DNA from 3 places in the uncultured Umboniibacter sp. genome. Region 2 is predicted to be linked to each of the others. Evidence: predicted binding sites of a transcription regulator. Region 2 holds the regulator's gene; each other region holds the start of a gene.
What was found. Region 2 encodes sigma-54, which starts transcription at its own class of promoters, with help from an activator protein. Its sites were predicted from a motif close to TGGCACANNNNTTGCNNT; they were not measured.
Positions count from the first base shown of each region.

Region 1: the regulator sigma-54 is predicted to act here: its motif matches at 2,624-2,641, upstream of fliD (flagellar filament capping protein FliD).
Region 3: the regulator sigma-54 is predicted to act here: its motif matches at 3,300-3,317, upstream of flgB (flagellar basal body rod protein FlgB).

Region 1 is NZ_CANMGY010000009.1:70,896-76,818, forward strand. Features, by position in the region: gene Q0698_RS10815 (sulfotransferase) at 1-1,189, shown strand, start outside; gene Q0698_RS10820 (flagellin) at 1,260-2,462, shown strand; gene fliD (flagellar filament capping protein FliD) at 2,661-4,079, shown strand; gene fliS (flagellar export chaperone FliS) at 4,091-4,477, shown strand; gene Q0698_RS10835 (hypothetical protein) at 4,474-4,794, shown strand; gene Q0698_RS10840 (flagellar hook-length control protein FliK) at 4,796-5,923, shown strand, end outside.
Region 2 is NZ_CANMGY010000003.1:215,806-221,728, forward strand. Features, by position in the region: gene lptB (LPS export ABC transporter ATP-binding protein) at 1-550, shown strand, start outside; gene Q0698_RS05840 (RNA polymerase factor sigma-54) at 581-2,065, shown strand; gene raiA (ribosome-associated translation inhibitor RaiA) at 2,232-2,531, shown strand; gene Q0698_RS05850 (PTS sugar transporter subunit IIA) at 2,544-2,996, shown strand; gene rapZ (RNase adapter RapZ) at 3,045-3,935, shown strand; gene Q0698_RS05860 (HPr family phosphocarrier protein) at 4,011-4,280, shown strand; gene mgtE (magnesium transporter) at 4,286-5,638, shown strand; gene yjgA (ribosome biogenesis factor YjgA) at 5,642-5,923, shown strand, end outside.
Region 3 is NZ_CANMGY010000009.1:42,883-48,805, reverse strand. Features, by position in the region: gene flgF (flagellar basal body rod protein FlgF) at 1-575, opposite strand, end outside; gene Q0698_RS10685 (flagellar hook-basal body complex protein) at 590-1,837, opposite strand; gene Q0698_RS10680 (flagellar hook capping FlgD N-terminal domain-containing protein) at 1,852-2,496, opposite strand; gene flgC (flagellar basal body rod protein FlgC) at 2,499-2,915, opposite strand; gene flgB (flagellar basal body rod protein FlgB) at 2,918-3,268, opposite strand; gene Q0698_RS10665 (ketoacyl-ACP synthase III) at 3,501-4,619, opposite strand; gene Q0698_RS10660 (HIT family protein) at 4,689-5,096, opposite strand; gene uvrA (excinuclease ABC subunit UvrA) at 5,093-5,923, opposite strand, start outside.

The sequences.
Region 1 (5,923 bases), on a different contig from region 2:
CCGAGTGGAGATTATCGAAGTCTATATTCGAGCTCAGTTATCCGAGCAAGCGGCCTTCCTTCGTTCGCAATATGCCGCTTCACTGAATTCTCTTGAGCTCACTATCCTCGACTGCCAATCGGCGGTAGCAAGCCGGGACTTTGCGCAGGCTATTGCATTAATTGATCAGCTAGATATCCAGGTACTTAACAGGATTCCTTACCTCCAGTATGTGCGGGGTAATGCCATGATTTCCATGAAGCAGCATGAACAAGGGTTTCACGAGCTAATTCGCGCCAGCCAGGCCCATCGCGCGAACATTAACGGCATGATCAAGCGCGGCGAAACTCCCTGTCGCAATCTAATTGCGGACGTTGATCAGCACTTTGACAACCGAAGCGATGCGGTAGAGTCGACTCTTCCTCCGGACCAACTAACCGGTCCGTCTCCCATATTTATGGTCGGCTTCCCGCGCTCTGGCACCACTCTCTTGGAGCGAATGATCGATACACACCCCGAATTAACTACGATTAATGAAAAACCGATGATTGATGATGTTCGATCATTTATGGAGCAGCAGCTAGGGCTTAAGTATCCAGAATCACTACCATCCTTAACGGTCGATCAAGTAAATCTGCTGCGATCTCGATATTGGGAAACTCTCCATAAAATGTCGGCAATCCCCAATGGAGTGCAGCCCGTAGATAAGCATCCCTGGGCAATTAACCAACTACCGCTGATTGCCTCAGTCTTCCCCGATGCCAAAGTCATTGTCTGTCTTCGGCACCCCATGGATTGCGTTTACAGCTGTTTTCGCCAGAACTTCATCTCGTCATTTGAAAACAATCAAATCATCACCATCAATGAGTGTGCGAAGCGCTATGTTGAAGTGATGGACTTCTACGATGAATTAAAGCCCTTTTATCCATTCGAGCTGCTTGAAGTTGCCTACGAGCATGTCGTAAGCGAATCAGAAGCACAAATATCGAAGCTTTTCGAGTTCCTCGCGGTGCCCTATGATTCCGGTTTCAAGCACTTTAATGAGCATGCCAAGCAATCTGCGGTAACCTCCGCTTCGCTCTACCAAGTCACACAACCACTCTATACCTCGGCGATCCACTCGTGGAGCCCTATTCGCCAACAATTACAGGAGCCGCTGGGTATTCTTGCCCGGAGAATCGAAATATTTTCAAAAATAATTAACTTATAAAAAAAGTGGCCGTTTTACCCCAGTAGAGCCAATCAAATGACTCCTACTTAAACACAACGAGGGTAAGACTATGTCTCTTTCACTGCACACAAACTTTGCTTCACTGCTTACTCAGAATACGGTTGCTAAGAGCAACAATATGATGACTCAAACTATGCAACGCCTCTCAACAGGCTTTCGTATTAACTCTGCCGCGGATGACGCTGCTGGGTTACAGATTGCCAATCGATTAGAGTCACAGGCTCGAGGTCTTTCAGTTGCTCAGCGAAATTCTCAAGACGCTGTATCTCTCCTGCAAACCGCCGAGGGCGCGCTGAACGAGTTGAATGATATTGGTCTTCGCATGAAGGACTTGGCGACGCAGTCTGCTAACGGCACCAATAGCCAAGCGGAACGCGATGCGATGGATGAAGAATTTCAGGATCTCGCATCTGAATTCGAAGCGATTACAAAAAATACCGCTTACGGTGGTGCGAAGATTTTCGACGATGGCGGTAATGCCTTCTTCGACAATGCCTCGAACCCACTTCAGATACAGGTCGGTACGTCTGGTAGTTCGGCTGATCAGCTTACCGCTGATTTTAGTAGCAATGTGGACGCACTTAAATCGGTCTATAGCAGCTCTGCAGGTAACAAAGTGGTTTCGACTGCTGCGGTTACAGTAGATATCGATGGTTCAGGAACAGGAACCGCTACGACCACTATTGCGGCTTATAGTGATATTACGGACCGTATCCGTAGTGAGGATAACGGCACAACCATCGAATATAGATCAGCCTCGGGCGACTGGGTTGACGTCAGTACCGCATTCTCTGGCACAGATGGAACTCAATTCGGTGTCGTGGGTGGCGACGTTGAGTACAACGCCACGAATGGCGAATGGGGTGCCGGTAACACGGCCGAAGTGACAGCGCTAGGGGCAGTAGGCACTGGTGTTTGGACTGGTTCAGGGGCGTTAGTCTCGGGTGACGCTGGCAAGATTAGCGACTTGACCTCTGCTCGTGGTGCGATTGACACCATGTCTACGGTACTCGAAACGGTCAGCTCATTTCAGTCAGATATCGGTTCAAAGATCAATCGTCTGGGCTACACCATGTCTAACTTGGCTAACCAGGAAACTAATATCGAAACCTCTAGAGGACGCATCATGGATGCCGACTTCGCTAAAGAGTCCGCCAACCTAACCAAGTATCAGCTATTGATGCAAGCAGGCACATCTATGCTTGGTCAGACTGGGCAAAGCTCTCAGTTGGCATTATCACTTCTACGATAATTCAGTCGCTTGATCCTCCTCGAAAGCCCCTTACTCCGTAGGGGGCTTTTTCCGTAAGCGGAAGCAAAATAGAGGAATAATTCTTCCGCATTTTTGATCGACAAGGCAACGGTTAAAGGAAAATGCTCCTTAAGCCCCGATCTCTCCTCAACTTTCATGATTGGCACACTAATTGCTTTTGATTCATCGGAGGTTACTATGTTTAATACAGTAGACGCTGCTGCGCTTGCAGCACAATTTGCGACCCTTGAGGTTTCAGCTTCTAGGGAGCGGTATAACGAAAGGACTGACCGTATCGATGACCAGCGGGTGGGTTTGGGCTCACTTAAAACCGCTCTGTCTAGCTTTGAATCAAGTCTCGCCGCTATCCGTGACGATAGTTCCCCTCTACTGAGTAGCTCTGCGATTATCTCCAATCCAAGCTTCTTCGAGGTAGAGGTAGGTGAAAATGCCCTCGAAACAAGCTATGAAATTTTCTCCCAACAACTTGCTCAACGTCATACCATCGCTAATACCACGACCGCCGTTGACGGCGCTGGCAACTCCATATCTGGAAGCTCGCTGCTGCCCGAGTTTGGGATTATTTCAATTGCTTTAAATGATGCCAATGGTAGCTCAAGAACTGATATCGATGGCGCCCCAATCGACCCGTTAACCGTAGACCTAGCCTCGGACCTGCCGCCGTCTTCAACCCTTAAAGACCTGGTAGATTTTATCAATAGCAGCTCAGCTAATCCGGGCGTCACCTTAAGTTTGGTCAACTCGAACGGACAACTTTCATTAATGACGAGTAGTCAAATTTCGGGAGAGGATGCCAACCTCCTAAATAGCTTCACTGAGGATGGCCTAGACCCAGACCCCGCTGCTAATGACTGGCTTCAATCACTCTTCTCCATGAATAACAGTAGTCAGTTAGCTGCCCCCCAGAATGCCATCATGAAGCTTGGCAACGAACTCACTGGCCTGACGTTAGAGAGCGAAACTAACACCTTTGAAAATGTCTTTGATGACGTATCAATTACTCTAAAACAAGCCATGTCCAGCGGCGATGAGACCGTTGAGCTGGTTGTCGCGGCAGATAAATCTGCGACCCGAAGCAAGCTTAATAATATTGTCGAGAGCTATAACTCGCTCATGGACAACTTTGACTTCCTACTAGCCTCTGGCGGCGAGGAATCAGAGCGTGGTTCACTCGCAGACTTTGCCGCAGTGAAATCAATGAAGCGACAAATCAGTAATCAGTTTCGCAGCGAGTACAGCGGCTCTACGCTGTTCAGTGTGGGCTTAGAAATTGACTCCACGGGAGAAATGCTGATCAACAGTAGTCGATTCGATCAAACCTATGAGCAAACGCCCGACATATTCGATGCCATACTTAAAGCTGACAACGGGCTTCTCGACCAAGTCGACGAGATTGTGAGCTCCTTCACCGGAATTACTGGCTCCGTTCAATCTAAGCTTGACTACACTCAACAACAACTCGACCTCATTGATCAGAAGTTATTGAACTTGGATAACCAATATGAGCGACAGTATCAACGTTATTTGCAGCAATTTACGAGTTTAAATGCGGTTATTGACCAGATGAATTCCACCTCCGGTTTATTCGCTTTCTAAGGAGAGGCATCATGTTAGACACTCAGGGTTACCAGCACTATCAGGCCGTTAATGTGGATGCCCGAGCTGCCTCAGCCTCCCCCGAGGAGTTAATGGTGATGCTGATTGATGCGGTGTTAGATGAGCTACCAAAGATTGGTAAATTCATCGAAGAAAACTCCTTCGACCTGAAAGCTCAATCGGTGGACCGAGCGATGCGGATTATCGAAGGTCTTGAATCAGCTCTCAATGACGATGCCGATGCCACCCTTAGAAAGGATTTATCTGCACTCTATCAGTACAGCAGCCAACAGGTCTTTAAGGCTTCTATTGATAGCGATCTGAAAGCCCTCAAGGATGTAAAAGATATCCTGTCGGTGTTGAGAAGTGCATGGTTCGAGTTGGGCGCTAAACGATGAAGATTAATATCGACCCACAATCAATTAGAGCTCATCGGCAGCGCCTGCTTTCAGCCGCCACTAACGGTGACTGGCAAATGCTTCGCCAAGTTGATCTAGAGATTAGGATTCTGTTGGCAGAACTCCGCCAACGACGATTCAAGTCAGACGAGATCTCTAGGGCATTAAAGTATCTTGAACGAGCTCACGAAACCGCAATGCTCCTAGCTAGGGAGCAACGTGATCTATTGCAGAAGTCGCTCGCTCAGAGCCATGATTTAAGCGGCAGAGCGCAGGCCTACGGCCAAGTCATTCGAGCCAACTTTGGAACTAAGTAGTATGAATATTCAAAGCGATACCACGAAGGCATTACTTTCTGAACAAAGCCAACCTCTAAACTCGCAAGCGAGCTCGATAGTCTTTGGAACATTTAGTGGTTTAGTTGATAAATTCGACCGAGAAAGTCGCCTCGACAGATCGGAGAGTGACATTGCTTTGTCTAGCATGCAGCACCCTATTCTCAGTAGTGGCATAGTGGGTGAAAAAATGGTCGAGCAATCGAAAACATCACCTAGCTCTATAATGCCTTCACTCACCGTCGTGAACCAAGATGGCCTCACTGGCTTAAGTAGCGACGTCTATCCAATTCAACTCAATGCGGAATTAAAGGCACAAGTTCCACACAGTGTCAGTCAGTTATCTTCGACGAGCGTCTCTCTGGATAATCTATCACTGCCGTTTTACGGAGCCGCTTCAGCCAACCAACCACCTTCTTCAGGCGCTGAAGTAGAGAGCGAAAGCGGGCCGATGACGATGATTCATGGCAGTAACGGTTTGGCTAGCTTCCTGTTAACTCCCGGTCAACTTGATAGACTCCAAGTCTCATCAGAATATACGCCAATGAGTGAGCCGTTAGAAATCAAGCACAATGGCACGGAACTAGGCGCTCAAGGTCATAACGCTCAGTTAGCTGCTCACTCAGCCCATGACTCATTGCGCTCGGGGCACGATCTTTTATCTTCCCTGTTAGGAAGCCAAGCGGCCGACATGATGCCTATCAAGCAGGTAGCCAGGGATTTGTACATCGATGACCGGCGGAACATGAAACAGGCTGACCAAATAGCAGCGGCTGTTGTGAGGGCCGTTGATTCGGCTAAGCCTGGATCCGCCAATACCATCACCCCATTATCAGTTCGCTATGACGCTAACTCCTTCGCCAATTCTCTAGATGCCTCAAATCTCGTCAGAAGTTCCATCACCACGGATCCGAATGTTGATCAGATAAATAATGGATTGAGGAATGCTGAAGCTACTTTACAAGCAAGCCCGAATTCATCAGTAGCAAAAATGAGTCACCTCGAATCTAGCCTTGACGCTATGAAACTTAATCAGCAGCTGAAACTGGCGATCGATAATGTTGTAGCGAAGTTGCCACAGCGCTCAGCAGAGGGGCTGCGAATTAATTTA
Region 2 (5,923 bases):
CGTCAAACTTGATGAGCTTGATATTACTCAGCAACCGATGCATGGCAGAGCAATTTCGGGCATCGGCTATTTACCGCAGGAAGCCTCTATTTTCCGTAAGCTTACTGTGAGTCAAAATATTCTCGCTATTTTAGAAAATCGAGCCGATCTCACGCAAATCCAACGACGTGAGAGAATGAATGAACTGCTCGAAGAATTCAGCATTACGCACATCAAAGATGCCATAGGGATAGCTTTGTCTGGCGGCGAGCGCCGACGAGTTGAAATTGCCCGTGCACTGGCGATGGAACCAAAGTTTATCCTTCTTGATGAGCCCTTTGCTGGGGTTGACCCTATCTCAGTTAATGAAATCATGTCCATTATTGAGCACGTCCGTTCAAAGGGGATCGGCATCCTAATTACCGATCACAATGTTCGTGAAACCTTGGCAATTTGTGAACGAGCCTACATTGTGGGTGGTGGCCATATCATTGCACATGGCGGCAAAGACGATATCCTGAACAACGCGAAGGTAAAAGAGCTTTATCTTGGTGAAAACTTTCAGTACTAGCGTTGGATATTCCCTCATGGATGGTTTGTCATGAAACAGAGTTTACAATTAAAGACCAGCCTCAAGATGACCATGACACCGCAGCTTCAGCTGGCGGTGAAAGTCCTACAACTATCTACACTTGATCTTCAGACTGAGATTCAAGACACGCTAGATCGCAATCCACTGTTAGATCTCGAAGACAACAACCCTATCCTGCCTTCAGAGAGCAATTCACTGAGCAACGAACAGCGCGATGAGGATCCATCAGCTAGCTATGAATTGGAACAATCCACCGCTGAAGCTAAATGGGAAAAAGATATCCCAAGTGAAATGCCTGTCGACAGCCAATGGGATGAGGTATATTCCGGCGGCTCAGCTAAGACTTCGAGTGATAATGATTTTGATTTTCTCGCTAATCGTACTCAAGAAAGTAGCTTACAGGATCACCTCAGCTTTCAATTGGAGATGAAACCGCTGTCCGTACGCGACCGACTAATCGGCGACTACCTAATTGATAGCATCAATTCGAATGGGTGGCTTACTGCAGAACTTAGCTCCATCACTGAAGACTTAAATACCCACGAAGAACCCGAGAACGATGAATTCGAAATTGATGAAATTGAAGCAATACTGCATCTAATCCAAAGCTTCGATCCGATCGGAGTGGGTGCCAGAGACCTTGGGGAGTGCATCGCTCTTCAGCTAGGAGAAATGGACGGAGAGCACCCTACAGTTGCCAGAGCTATCGTCATTGCTCGTTCGCATATGCCGGCAATTCTAAAGCAGGACTTCAAAAAACTCGCAAAATTATTAAGATGCTCCGAAGGTGAACTCGATTTATCTATTGATTTGATTCAAAAGCAAAACCCACATCCCGGTGATATCTTTTCAGAGACAGATTCAGAATATGTCATTCCTGACGTACTCGTGTCGCTTCGAAAAGATCTCTGGCATGTCGAGATCAACCCGGAGGTAGCACCAAGACTTTGCGTTAATCGTGAGTACTCCGCGCTGATTAAACGTGGTGATGTGAGTGACGACAATAAGTTTCTCCGAGAAAATCTCCAAGAGGCGCAATGGTTTATAAAAAGCGTTGAAAGCCGTTTTGATACCCTCTTCAACGTGGCATCGGCCATTGTTGAGCGCCAGCGAGCATTCTTCGATTATGGTCCTGAAGCAATGAAGCCAATGGTTCTCGCCGACGTGGCAGAGGAACTCGGCCTTGCGGAATCTACTATCTCGCGCGCAACTGCGGGCAAGTATATGCTAACTCCAAGAGGCGTTTTTGAACTCAAGTATTTCTTCTCGTCTCATGTTTCATCGGACAGCGGCGACGCTACCTCAGCAACAGCAATTAAAGCATTTATCAAGAAGCTTGTTGCGAGCGAGGCGCCAAATAAACCTTTATCCGATGCAAAACTGATGGCACTTTTAGAAGCAGATGGTGTCAAAGTAGCAAGAAGAACTGTGGCGAAATATCGTGAAGCTATAGGTATTGCACCGTCAAGTCAGCGGAAACGTCTCAAATCATAGAATTTTTCCCACAGTTTGTTGAAAATCTATTACCTTTAAATAATGGAGAGTCATTATTTTTTCAGACGGTTTGCAGCGAAGACAGCCCGCCAAATCCGTCAATAGAAGGGGTTCTTTCCCCAGGCTGTTCTCTTAATCGATAGCAATACGAAGAGGGTCAATACTTATGCAAGTAAATATCGCTGGACACCAACTTCCTCTCACCGACGCCATTCGCGCTCATACCATGTCAAAACTCGAAAAGCTTGAACGCCATTTTGACAACATCCATAATGTAAATGTGACATTTAGTGTTGAAAAGAACGGTCAAAAAGCGGAAGCTACCTTACATGTTCTCGGAGAAGACATTCATGCAGAGAGCGTTGAGGATGATCTTTACGTAGCGATTGACCATATGGTTGATAAGCTTGACCGACAAATTCTAAAGCACAAGGAGAAAGGGATTGCCGCAAGACGCCAAGGCTGATCCCACGCCATCATGGAGTTAGCACATCTTCTAACCCCTGAAACAACCCGAGCACACGCTCGGGTTAGCAGTAAAAAAACCTGCCTAGAACTGGTTGCTAAGATTGCTTCTGATTCACTTGGAGTCAGTGATTCAGAGCTTTTTAAGGCACTCTTTGAGCGTGAGCGACTGGGCAGCACTGGTCTCGGAAACGGCATTGCCATTCCGCATTGCCGAATTTCAAACTGTCAGAATATTATAGGCGTCCTACTGACGGTAGAAACCCCAATAGACTTCGACGCTCCCGACAATCTCCCCGTTGACGTCGTGTGTGCACTCATCGCGCCCAGGGAGGCCACATCAGCTCACTTGCAGGCGCTTGCAGCGATTGCTGAGCGCTTTAATGATGAAAAGTTCGTCGATCAACTTCGTCAAACAAGCAGCACAACCCAACTTTATGAGTTCGTAAACGGAAGTCTTAGTTAAATACTGAACACAAGCATGCTTTCAGAAAAAACCTAGAGGGAACTGAAGATGACTGCGCCAACGCAGCTAATAATCGTAACCGGTCGCTCCGGGTCTGGAAAGAGCCAAGTACTCAACACCTTAGAGGACAACGGCTTTTATACGGTCGATAATCTTCCCGCATCTCTGATTCCTGATCTAGTTGATAAGGTTAATCAAAACAATGACGTTTTCAGAGGCATTGCCGTTGGCATTGATGCCCGTAATAGCCGTAGTGAAATTGCACGATTTGGCACCATTGTCGAGTTACTTAAACAACTCAAAATTCAAGTCCGCATTATCTTTTTGGACGCCAGCACTGAAATTCTGATGACGCGTTTCTCAGAGACGAGGCGTCGCCACCCGCTTTCAGGGGATAGCCAAGCGCTACGCGAATCACTTCAAGAGGAATTAATACTCCTTGAGCAGCTTTCAACTTTGGCAGATTTACGTGTCGATACTTCAACCACAACAGTTCATGAACTCAGATCCCTGGTAAAAGAGAAAATTGCGAGCGCTGAGAACGAAACTAGACTCAATCTCACGTTACAGTCGTTTGGCTTCAAGCATGGAGTGCCTAATGATTCAGACTTTGTATTCGATGTTCGTTGTCTTCCGAATCCCCACTGGGATGAAGGATTAAGAGCCTTCTCAGGGCGGGACATTCAAGTGGTTAACTTCCTTAAGGATGAGCCAATGGTAAAGGCTATGCTTGAAGACATCTCTCAACTCGCTGAACGCTGGATCCCCGAATACGAAGGTGAAAATCGCGCCTACTTCACCATTTCCATCGGCTGTACTGGTGGCAAGCATCGGTCTGTCTACCTCGCCGAGGCGCTTGCAAGGCGACTCTTAGAACAACATCCAAACCTTGTTGTTCGTCATCGAGAGCGTCACCGCTGGACTTCGAAACCAAGCTAGCTAGCAAAATTTTTAAAATGAGTGTCATTTAGTGGTAGACTAGGCAGCGATAATAGCTCCTATACGTGACATTCTATGATTACCAAGAAAATTTCTATCATCAATAAACTTGGACTTCATGCTCGAGCAGCCGCGAAGCTAACTAAATGTGCCTGCGAGTTTAGCTCTTCTGTCCAAATAGGCTACGCTCAACGAGAGATTGATGCTAAAAGCATTATGTCGGTCATGATGCTCGCCGCTGCCCAAGGCGCAGAAATTGAAATTAGCTGTGAAGGTTCAGATGAAGAGGCTGCTATGATGAGTATTGAGGCGCTAATTAATAATCGCTTTGACGAAGACGAATAACCGTCATGATACACGATGATGCGCTATCCCACGAACAGTACGCCGAGCTCGGTAATGCCGTAGCCCAAGACGACGGTGCTCGTATTCGTAGCGTCATCAAGCACTTACCTCCGGTCAATCAAGCGCGACTAATTGAAAGTTCAACGCCTCCAACTCGTCGGCTATTGTGGGAAAATATCGCCGACGAGGCCCAACCTGAAGTATTAACCGAACTCTCTGAGGATATCCAAAGTCAATTTCTTGAGCGCATGGAAGCCTCCGAAGTTGCGGCGGCTACAGAAGGCCTCGAAACCGACGATATTGTCGATATTCTCCAGCAGTTACCCGAAAATATCATCCAAGATGTATTACAAGAAATGTCTTGGCAGGATCGTCATCGTGTTGAACGCGTCTTAAGCTTCGATGAGGACACCGCCGGCGGCCTCATGAATACCGACACCATTACAGTGCGCCCCAAATTTACTCTCGATGTCGTCCTGCGCTATCTTCGTCGTCACGACGACCTACCAAACACCACGGATAGTTTGTTCGTTGTGAATAGCGGTGATGAGTATGTCGGTACACTGCCTCTGTCACGGGTACTCACTTCCGACCCGAGTATGACGGTGCGCGAAGTCATGGTGACCAGCGTTGAACCCATCGTTGCCACCGCAACCGATCGTGAGGTCGCTATGCTCTTCGAGCGTAACGACTTAGTTTCGGCACCCGTCGTAGATGAAAGTGGATGTCTACTCGGTCGAATTACGATTGATGACGTCGTTGATGTGATTCGTGAAGATACTGACCATAACATGATGGGCTTAGCGGGCTTAGATGATGACATCGACACCTTTGCCACGGTTCGCAAGTCCCTTCCGCGTCGAGCACTGTGGTTATCTATCAATCTACTGGCAGCATTTACCTCTTCCAGCGTCATCAAGATGTTTGAAGCAACCATTGAACAGGTCGTTGCACTCGCTATCCTAATGCCTATCGTAGCCAGTATGGGTGGCGTTGCAGGAAACCAGACACTAACCGTTGTTATTCGCGGCATGGCGCTTGGGCAGATTAGCAAAAGTAACCTCGGCTGGTTACTCCGCCGTGAACTCACCATGGGTCTAATCAATGGTCTATTTTTCGCGATCTCCGTCGGTTTAATGAGCTACCTATGGTTTGGAGCCTGGACCTTAGGACTAGTCATTGGCCTCGCGCTAATATTTAACCTGTTAAATGCGGCAATTGCAGGCACAGTCATCCCGCTCGTGTTAAAATCAATGAAAATCGACCCAGCACTCGCAGGTGGAATGATTCAAACCACTGCAACGGATGTCCTGGGATTCCTGTCCTTCTTAGGACTAGCGACCATTTTCTACGGCTAACACATGACTGAACAAAACAATGACCATGAAGATGATTGGATCAGTAAATCTGAAGTCAAACGACAGATGGATGCACTGCAGTCATTAGGCACCTCACTGATCGAACTCAACAAAAAGCAGCGCGCGACGATTCCAATGTCGGAACTACTGACTGAAGCCATTGACGAGTACGATCGGCTCAAGCACAAGGAAGCAAAACGCCGAATGATGCAGCGTATTGGGAAATTGATGCGTGACGAAGATAGCGAAGCAATTCAAAATGCCTATGAACTGACTCAGCCCGGC
Region 3 (5,923 bases), on a different contig from region 2:
ATTACGGTTGGATCTACTGGGATTTCTCCTCCATTTCGGGCCTCAATAAGGCCATATATATCCTTGGTCAGCTCGCCGGCCGGTGGATTGACCATCTTCAATTGGTCTATTTCGATGATTCCGTCGCCGACCTGAGGTGTAATAGAGATTAAGCCGTTCTCACTCAACTCAAATGATCGGTAAGGGGGGATTTGAATATCACCGTCGAACCCTTGTACTCTAAGACCGCTGAGCATTAGGTAGCCCTGATTATCTAATTCAAAGCTGCCGTTGCGAGTGTGAGCAAGCGTTCCATCTGGACGTTTAAGCGTGAACATCCCTTCACCTTGAATGCCAAAATCGAGATCCCGACCGGTTGTTGTCAGCGACGCAGGGTTGAGATTGATTCCACTGGGCAGGGTGCTTACCAGAGTACGACCCTGGAAGCCCGAACCGCCAATTGAGAACGAGCGGGCTCTTTCCATCTGAGAGCGAAAACCTGCCGTATCAACATTACCAAGGTTGTCAGCTCGAACGGCCTGAGCATCCAACACTCGGCTTGCCCCTGAGGCTGCGGTATAGAGTAAACCATCCATAACTTAGCCCTCGATTACAGGTTCTGGAACAGGGTTTGACTTAGCTGGTTCAGCGTTGAGAGCGTTTGAGCGTTGGCCTGGTAGTTCCGCTGTGCCGAAATCAGACTGACTAGTTCGCCCGTCAGGTTTACGTTGGATGACTCTAAAGTCCCCGACTCGATTTTTCCGAAGGAACCGGAGCTAGGCTGTCCAAAGACAGGATCTCCTGAGGCGAGTGTCTCACTCCATGCGGTACCATTTACCTGACGCAGACCATCTAAATTGGTGAAGTTGGCCAAGGCAATCATTCCCTGCTCGCGAAGCAAACCATTTGAGTAGTTGGCAGATACTAGGCCTTCATTATCAACTGTAACACCGATGAGTTCACCGGAGGCGTAGCCATCGGTCTGGTTCCGAACGACAGAGAATTCGCTACCTAACTGACCCGTCGCGCGGTAACTAACATCGATATCCAAGTTGTTTGCCCCATTTGCTAAAACATAGTTGAAGTTAGTAGTGGGGTCGGGTTGGGTAGGGTTGCCAGCAGCATCAAACATTAGGTTGCCGTCAATTGAGTTGAGTTGGCCATCACTATTGAATTGCAAAATGGCTCCGTTCGCCCCAGTGGTGGGTGAAATTTCGCCATCGACACTGTAATGAACTTGCCATTCATTGGTATTGGTCTTGAGGAAATACTGGGTCAGGGTATGTTCATTACCTAGAGAATCAAACAGCTGAGTTGAGTAGGATGAATGATAGGTTGCCGGGTCCGTTTGGTCGAAATCGTTAGCGACTAAAGGGCTCATTCTAGAGTCAAAATTAGCTTGAAACTCAACCAGCGATGTTTCCTGGGCTACCAAACCTTCACTTCGAATAGTCAGTTCGGATAGCGAACCGAATTCCACGCCGCCGTTCGCATCCAAACCAAATCCCATGACGGAGTTACCTTGAGCGTCCACAAGTTGGTTATTGGCGTTGAGGTTAAAACTGCCGTTGCGTGAATACATCGATTGTCCCTGCCCATCTTTGAGAATGAACAGACCGTCGCCGCTAATTGCTAAGTCTAATTCTTTACCTGTACCAGACATTGAACCAGGTTGACTAAAATTCTGAGAAACGGCAGCAACCTCTACCCCATTAGGTTGAGCTCCCGAGTAAATGGACGAGAACTGAGTGGTCGCGGCGCGATAGCCAGTGGTTGAGACATTGGCAATGTTATTACTAATGTTCGAGATCTGTTTGTCAATCGAGGTTAGACCGCTCAAAGTGATTTGATAGCTCATAATTTATTCCTTCCTTAGATTCCAAATTGAATAAGTTGATACATTGGGACTTCGCCAACGCCATCGACTCGAATACGAGGTTCGCCGCCAGTGGGTGAAAGTTGAACCGATGATACCTGCCCCTTAACGTTGAAACGCATGTCCTGGCGCTCAGGAAATTCCACCATCACTTTACCCGAGAGGCCGAGACTATTAGCTTCGAGGGGGAAGTTAGCGACGCCGTTTCGCATATCTAGAAATGCTTCCTTGGTGTTGCCGTACTGATCGCTAAACACGGCCGTCACCGGAAGCGGTGTTCTGGGGCCGGTGACCGAAACGTCGATAGCAGAATCGTCTAGCTGAAACTGGTTAGTGTTAACAACTACCTGCTTACCCACCAGGTCAGAGACTGCTAATGACTGGAGATTGCCCAGCGTCGCCGTATTACTTTGCATCAATCTATTCAGTGTCTCCGCAGAATCAACTTGGGTGAACTCTGCCAGTTGAGATACATATTCAGCACCATCCATGGGCTCTAACGGGTTTTGATTTTGCAACTGAGCGACCATTAAAGTAAGAAACTCATTCTTAAGGCTATCTCCTGAATTACTGGGAGAAGGTGCCGCAGAGCTCGTTGCAGGTTGATTGATATCAATGGCTGAAAAGGAGGCAAGACTCATAGTTATTTCCCTAAGCTAAGTAAGCTTTGTTGCATCATTTTGACGTTGCTCATAATTTCTACGCCCATTTCATAGCTCCGAGTCGCGGACATCATATCGGCCATTTCGGATACCACTTCGATGGGGCTGTAATAGACAAATCCCTGTTCATCAGCGTTAGGGTTGCCAGGCTCGTATCTTTTTTCTGGGGGAGTTTCCATCTCTACGACATCCACAATGGCTACTTGCGCTGAGGAGGAAGGTTGGCTAGATGCATTATCGTAGACAGCCGCAAAAACGGGCCGAAGGCCTCGATAAACACTATTTGGATCGGCAGACATTGAGTCGGCATTAGCCATATTCGACGCGGTGGTGTTGAGTCGAATTGTTTGTGCAACCAGCGATGATCCCGCTATGTCAAAGACGTTTTGAAGTGACATAATTAACCTGCCTCGAGTACTTTCTTGATGCCGCTGAGTTTCATATTGAAAAACGTGAGTGACATTTGGAAATCCATTTGATTCTCTGCAAACTTAGCTTGCTCTACACCCAGCTCCACCGTGTTTCCGTCACGAGAGTTCTGCTGAGGAATACGATAGCGATATTCCTGTTCAATCCGCTGCTGCAAAGAGATGTCCCGGTTAGTCGCTGAAAACACATCCTTAAATTCTACGTCCTTTGCGAGATAGCCAGGAGTATTCACGTTGGCCAAGTTGCTGGCTAATACTTCGGTTCGAGCTACTCGAAAACGAAGGGTCTGTTCATTAAAAGCAAAAGCTTGATCAATATTCATGCAAGAACTCCACGTATTCTTAAGTGGAGCAAAAGCAAAAGCTATGCCAACAATGTGAAAACCCCTATTTTGTTAGCGATTAGTGATTATGAGTGTGCGTAGGAATACGAATGTCGGCAGAATTTTTCCGCCTTTAACGGAAGTAGGAAGAAGGAAGTAGGAAGTAGGAAGTAGGAAGTAGGAAGTAGGAAGTAGGAAGGAAGGCCGATCGGCCTTCCTCGAGGTTTGTGGCTTAGTAGACTGCTACCAACTCGTTGTTGTTAGCCTTACGCGCTGCTTTCGCGGCATTCTTAATGGTTCGCATTTCATTCACCAGCTCCAAAGCCGTTTTCTCGCAGGGCGCCAGCTCAGCATCGCTTTCAGCTAGTGGCGAAACGCGTTGACCCCAACGAATAAGGTGTGAGCTCCATGTTAATCCTGCACCGAAAGCAGGCTGAAGTACCAGGTCTCCAGGGTTGACTCGACCTTCTTCAACGGCCTCAATCAATGCAATGGGAGCGGTAGCAGCCGACATATTGCCGTAGCGTTCAATATTGACGAAGACTTTGTCGGCGTCGACGCCTAACTTTTTACCCACGGCTTCAATAATACGGACGTTTGCCTGATGGGGAACAACGAGGTTGATATCCTCAACGCCACAGCCCGCCTTTGCTAGTGTTTCTTTACTGGCTTTGTTCATGCCAGCCACTGCACGCTTAAAGATATCTTGGCCTTCGAAATTCCACTGAACATCGCCTAGCATAATGTTTTGGTTGGTATACTGACCGCCATATCCCAGCACTTTCAGGATGTCACGATGTTCTCCATAACAGCCTAGAGTTTCAGAGATGACACCTTCTTTTTCGTCGGATGCTTCCAGTACCATGGCCGCACAGCCGTCGCCGAACAGTACTGCAACATTGCGGTTCTCCCAATCCATCAGCTTACTGACGACTTCTCCGCCAATGACCAGTACACGCTTAAACACGCCAGATCTAATCATCGCAGTGCCGGTGGTTAGACCGTACATAAAGCTAGTGCAAGCTGTGTTCAAGTCCATACAGGCGGCTCGTGAGGCACCGAGGCGTTTTTGCACGTAGGAAGCCGTATTAGGAGCAAACTCTGAAAAGCTCGTAGAGCCAAATAGAATCATATCGATATCATCTGCTTCTAGGCCAGCGCAAGCGATCGCTCTAGCCGCGGCGACATAGCCCAGTTCACAGAGATCGACATGAGAAATTCGGCGTTCTTTCATGCCTGTTCGTGAGTAGATCCACTCGTCATTAGTATCGAGAAATGTTGCGAGATCGTTGTTATCAAGCACCGCAGGAGGAAGGCATTTCCCCCAGCCGGAAATGGTAGCGTAGGTCATAATTCATCACACCACAGTAGGTAAATTTCGGAGAGTTTAACATACTCTATCCACACCACACGCTAATTGTTATACAAGTCGAAGTTCACGCCAGTAGTTGCAGCGTTCTTGAATAATTTCTGCCGCGGCAGCCTCTCTCGGTGAGTGCCCCCACACGGGGCCGGGCCACGCCGGGTCATCAACTCGACGACCAACAATGTGAAAGTGAAACTGAGCAACGACATTACCGAGGTAGCCAGCGTTGACCTTGTCGCAGTGACGTTGCCCCAGTAGCTTCTCGCTAGCACTATTACAGATTTGTATTAGCTGCTGTTGATAAAGGCTTGGCAGCTCGAAAAGCTCAGTGGCCTCGCTAACTTTAGGCACAAGAATTAACCATTCATAGCGGTGATCGTTCAGTAAGCGAAGTTGAAATGTATTGGAATCCGCAATCAGTACGCTGTCATTCGCCAATCTGCTGTCTAGCTCCCAGCTCATTTTTGCTTCTCCAGCATTGGCTTAAGGAATACGCCAGTATGAGATTTGACAATCTCTGCAACCTCTTCGGGCGTGCCGGTAGCGACAATTTGACCGCCGCCAGAGCCCCCTTCAGGGCCAATATCCACAATATAATCTGCGGTCTTGATGACGTCTAAATTGTGCTCGATGACTACAATCGTGTTTCCGTGGTCACGGAGGCGGTGTAGTACGTGTAAAAGCTGCTTAATATCGTGAAAGTGCAGGCCGGTAGTGGGCTCATCAAGAATATACAGTGTTTGGCCTGTATCGCGCCGTGATAGTTCCTTCGCCAATTTAACACGCTGAGCTTCGCCGCCCGAGAGCGTGGTGGCGGCTTGCCCTAAACGGATGTAGGTAAGACCAACGTCAATTAGCGTCTGAAGACGATTGCGAATTGATGGTACGGCGTCAAAGAACTCCAGTGCATCATCAATACTCATCTCTAGCACGTCATGAATATTCTTGCCCTTATAGAGAATCTCTAGCGTCTCACGGTTATAACGTTTCCCTGTGCAGATATCACAGGGCACATAGACATCTGGTAGGAAGTGCATCTCTACTTTGGTAACGCCATCTCCCTGACAAGCTTCACAACGTCCACCCTTAACGTTAAAGGAGAAACGACCTGGCTTGTATCCTCGAGATCGGGCCTCCTGCGTGCCTGCGAATAATTCACGAATAGGTGTGAACATTCCAGTATAGGTAGCGGGGTTGGAGCGGGGGGTTCTGCCGATTGGACTCTGGTTAATATCGATGCATTTATCGAAATGATCAAGGCCTTCAACTGCTTCATACTCATCAGCCTT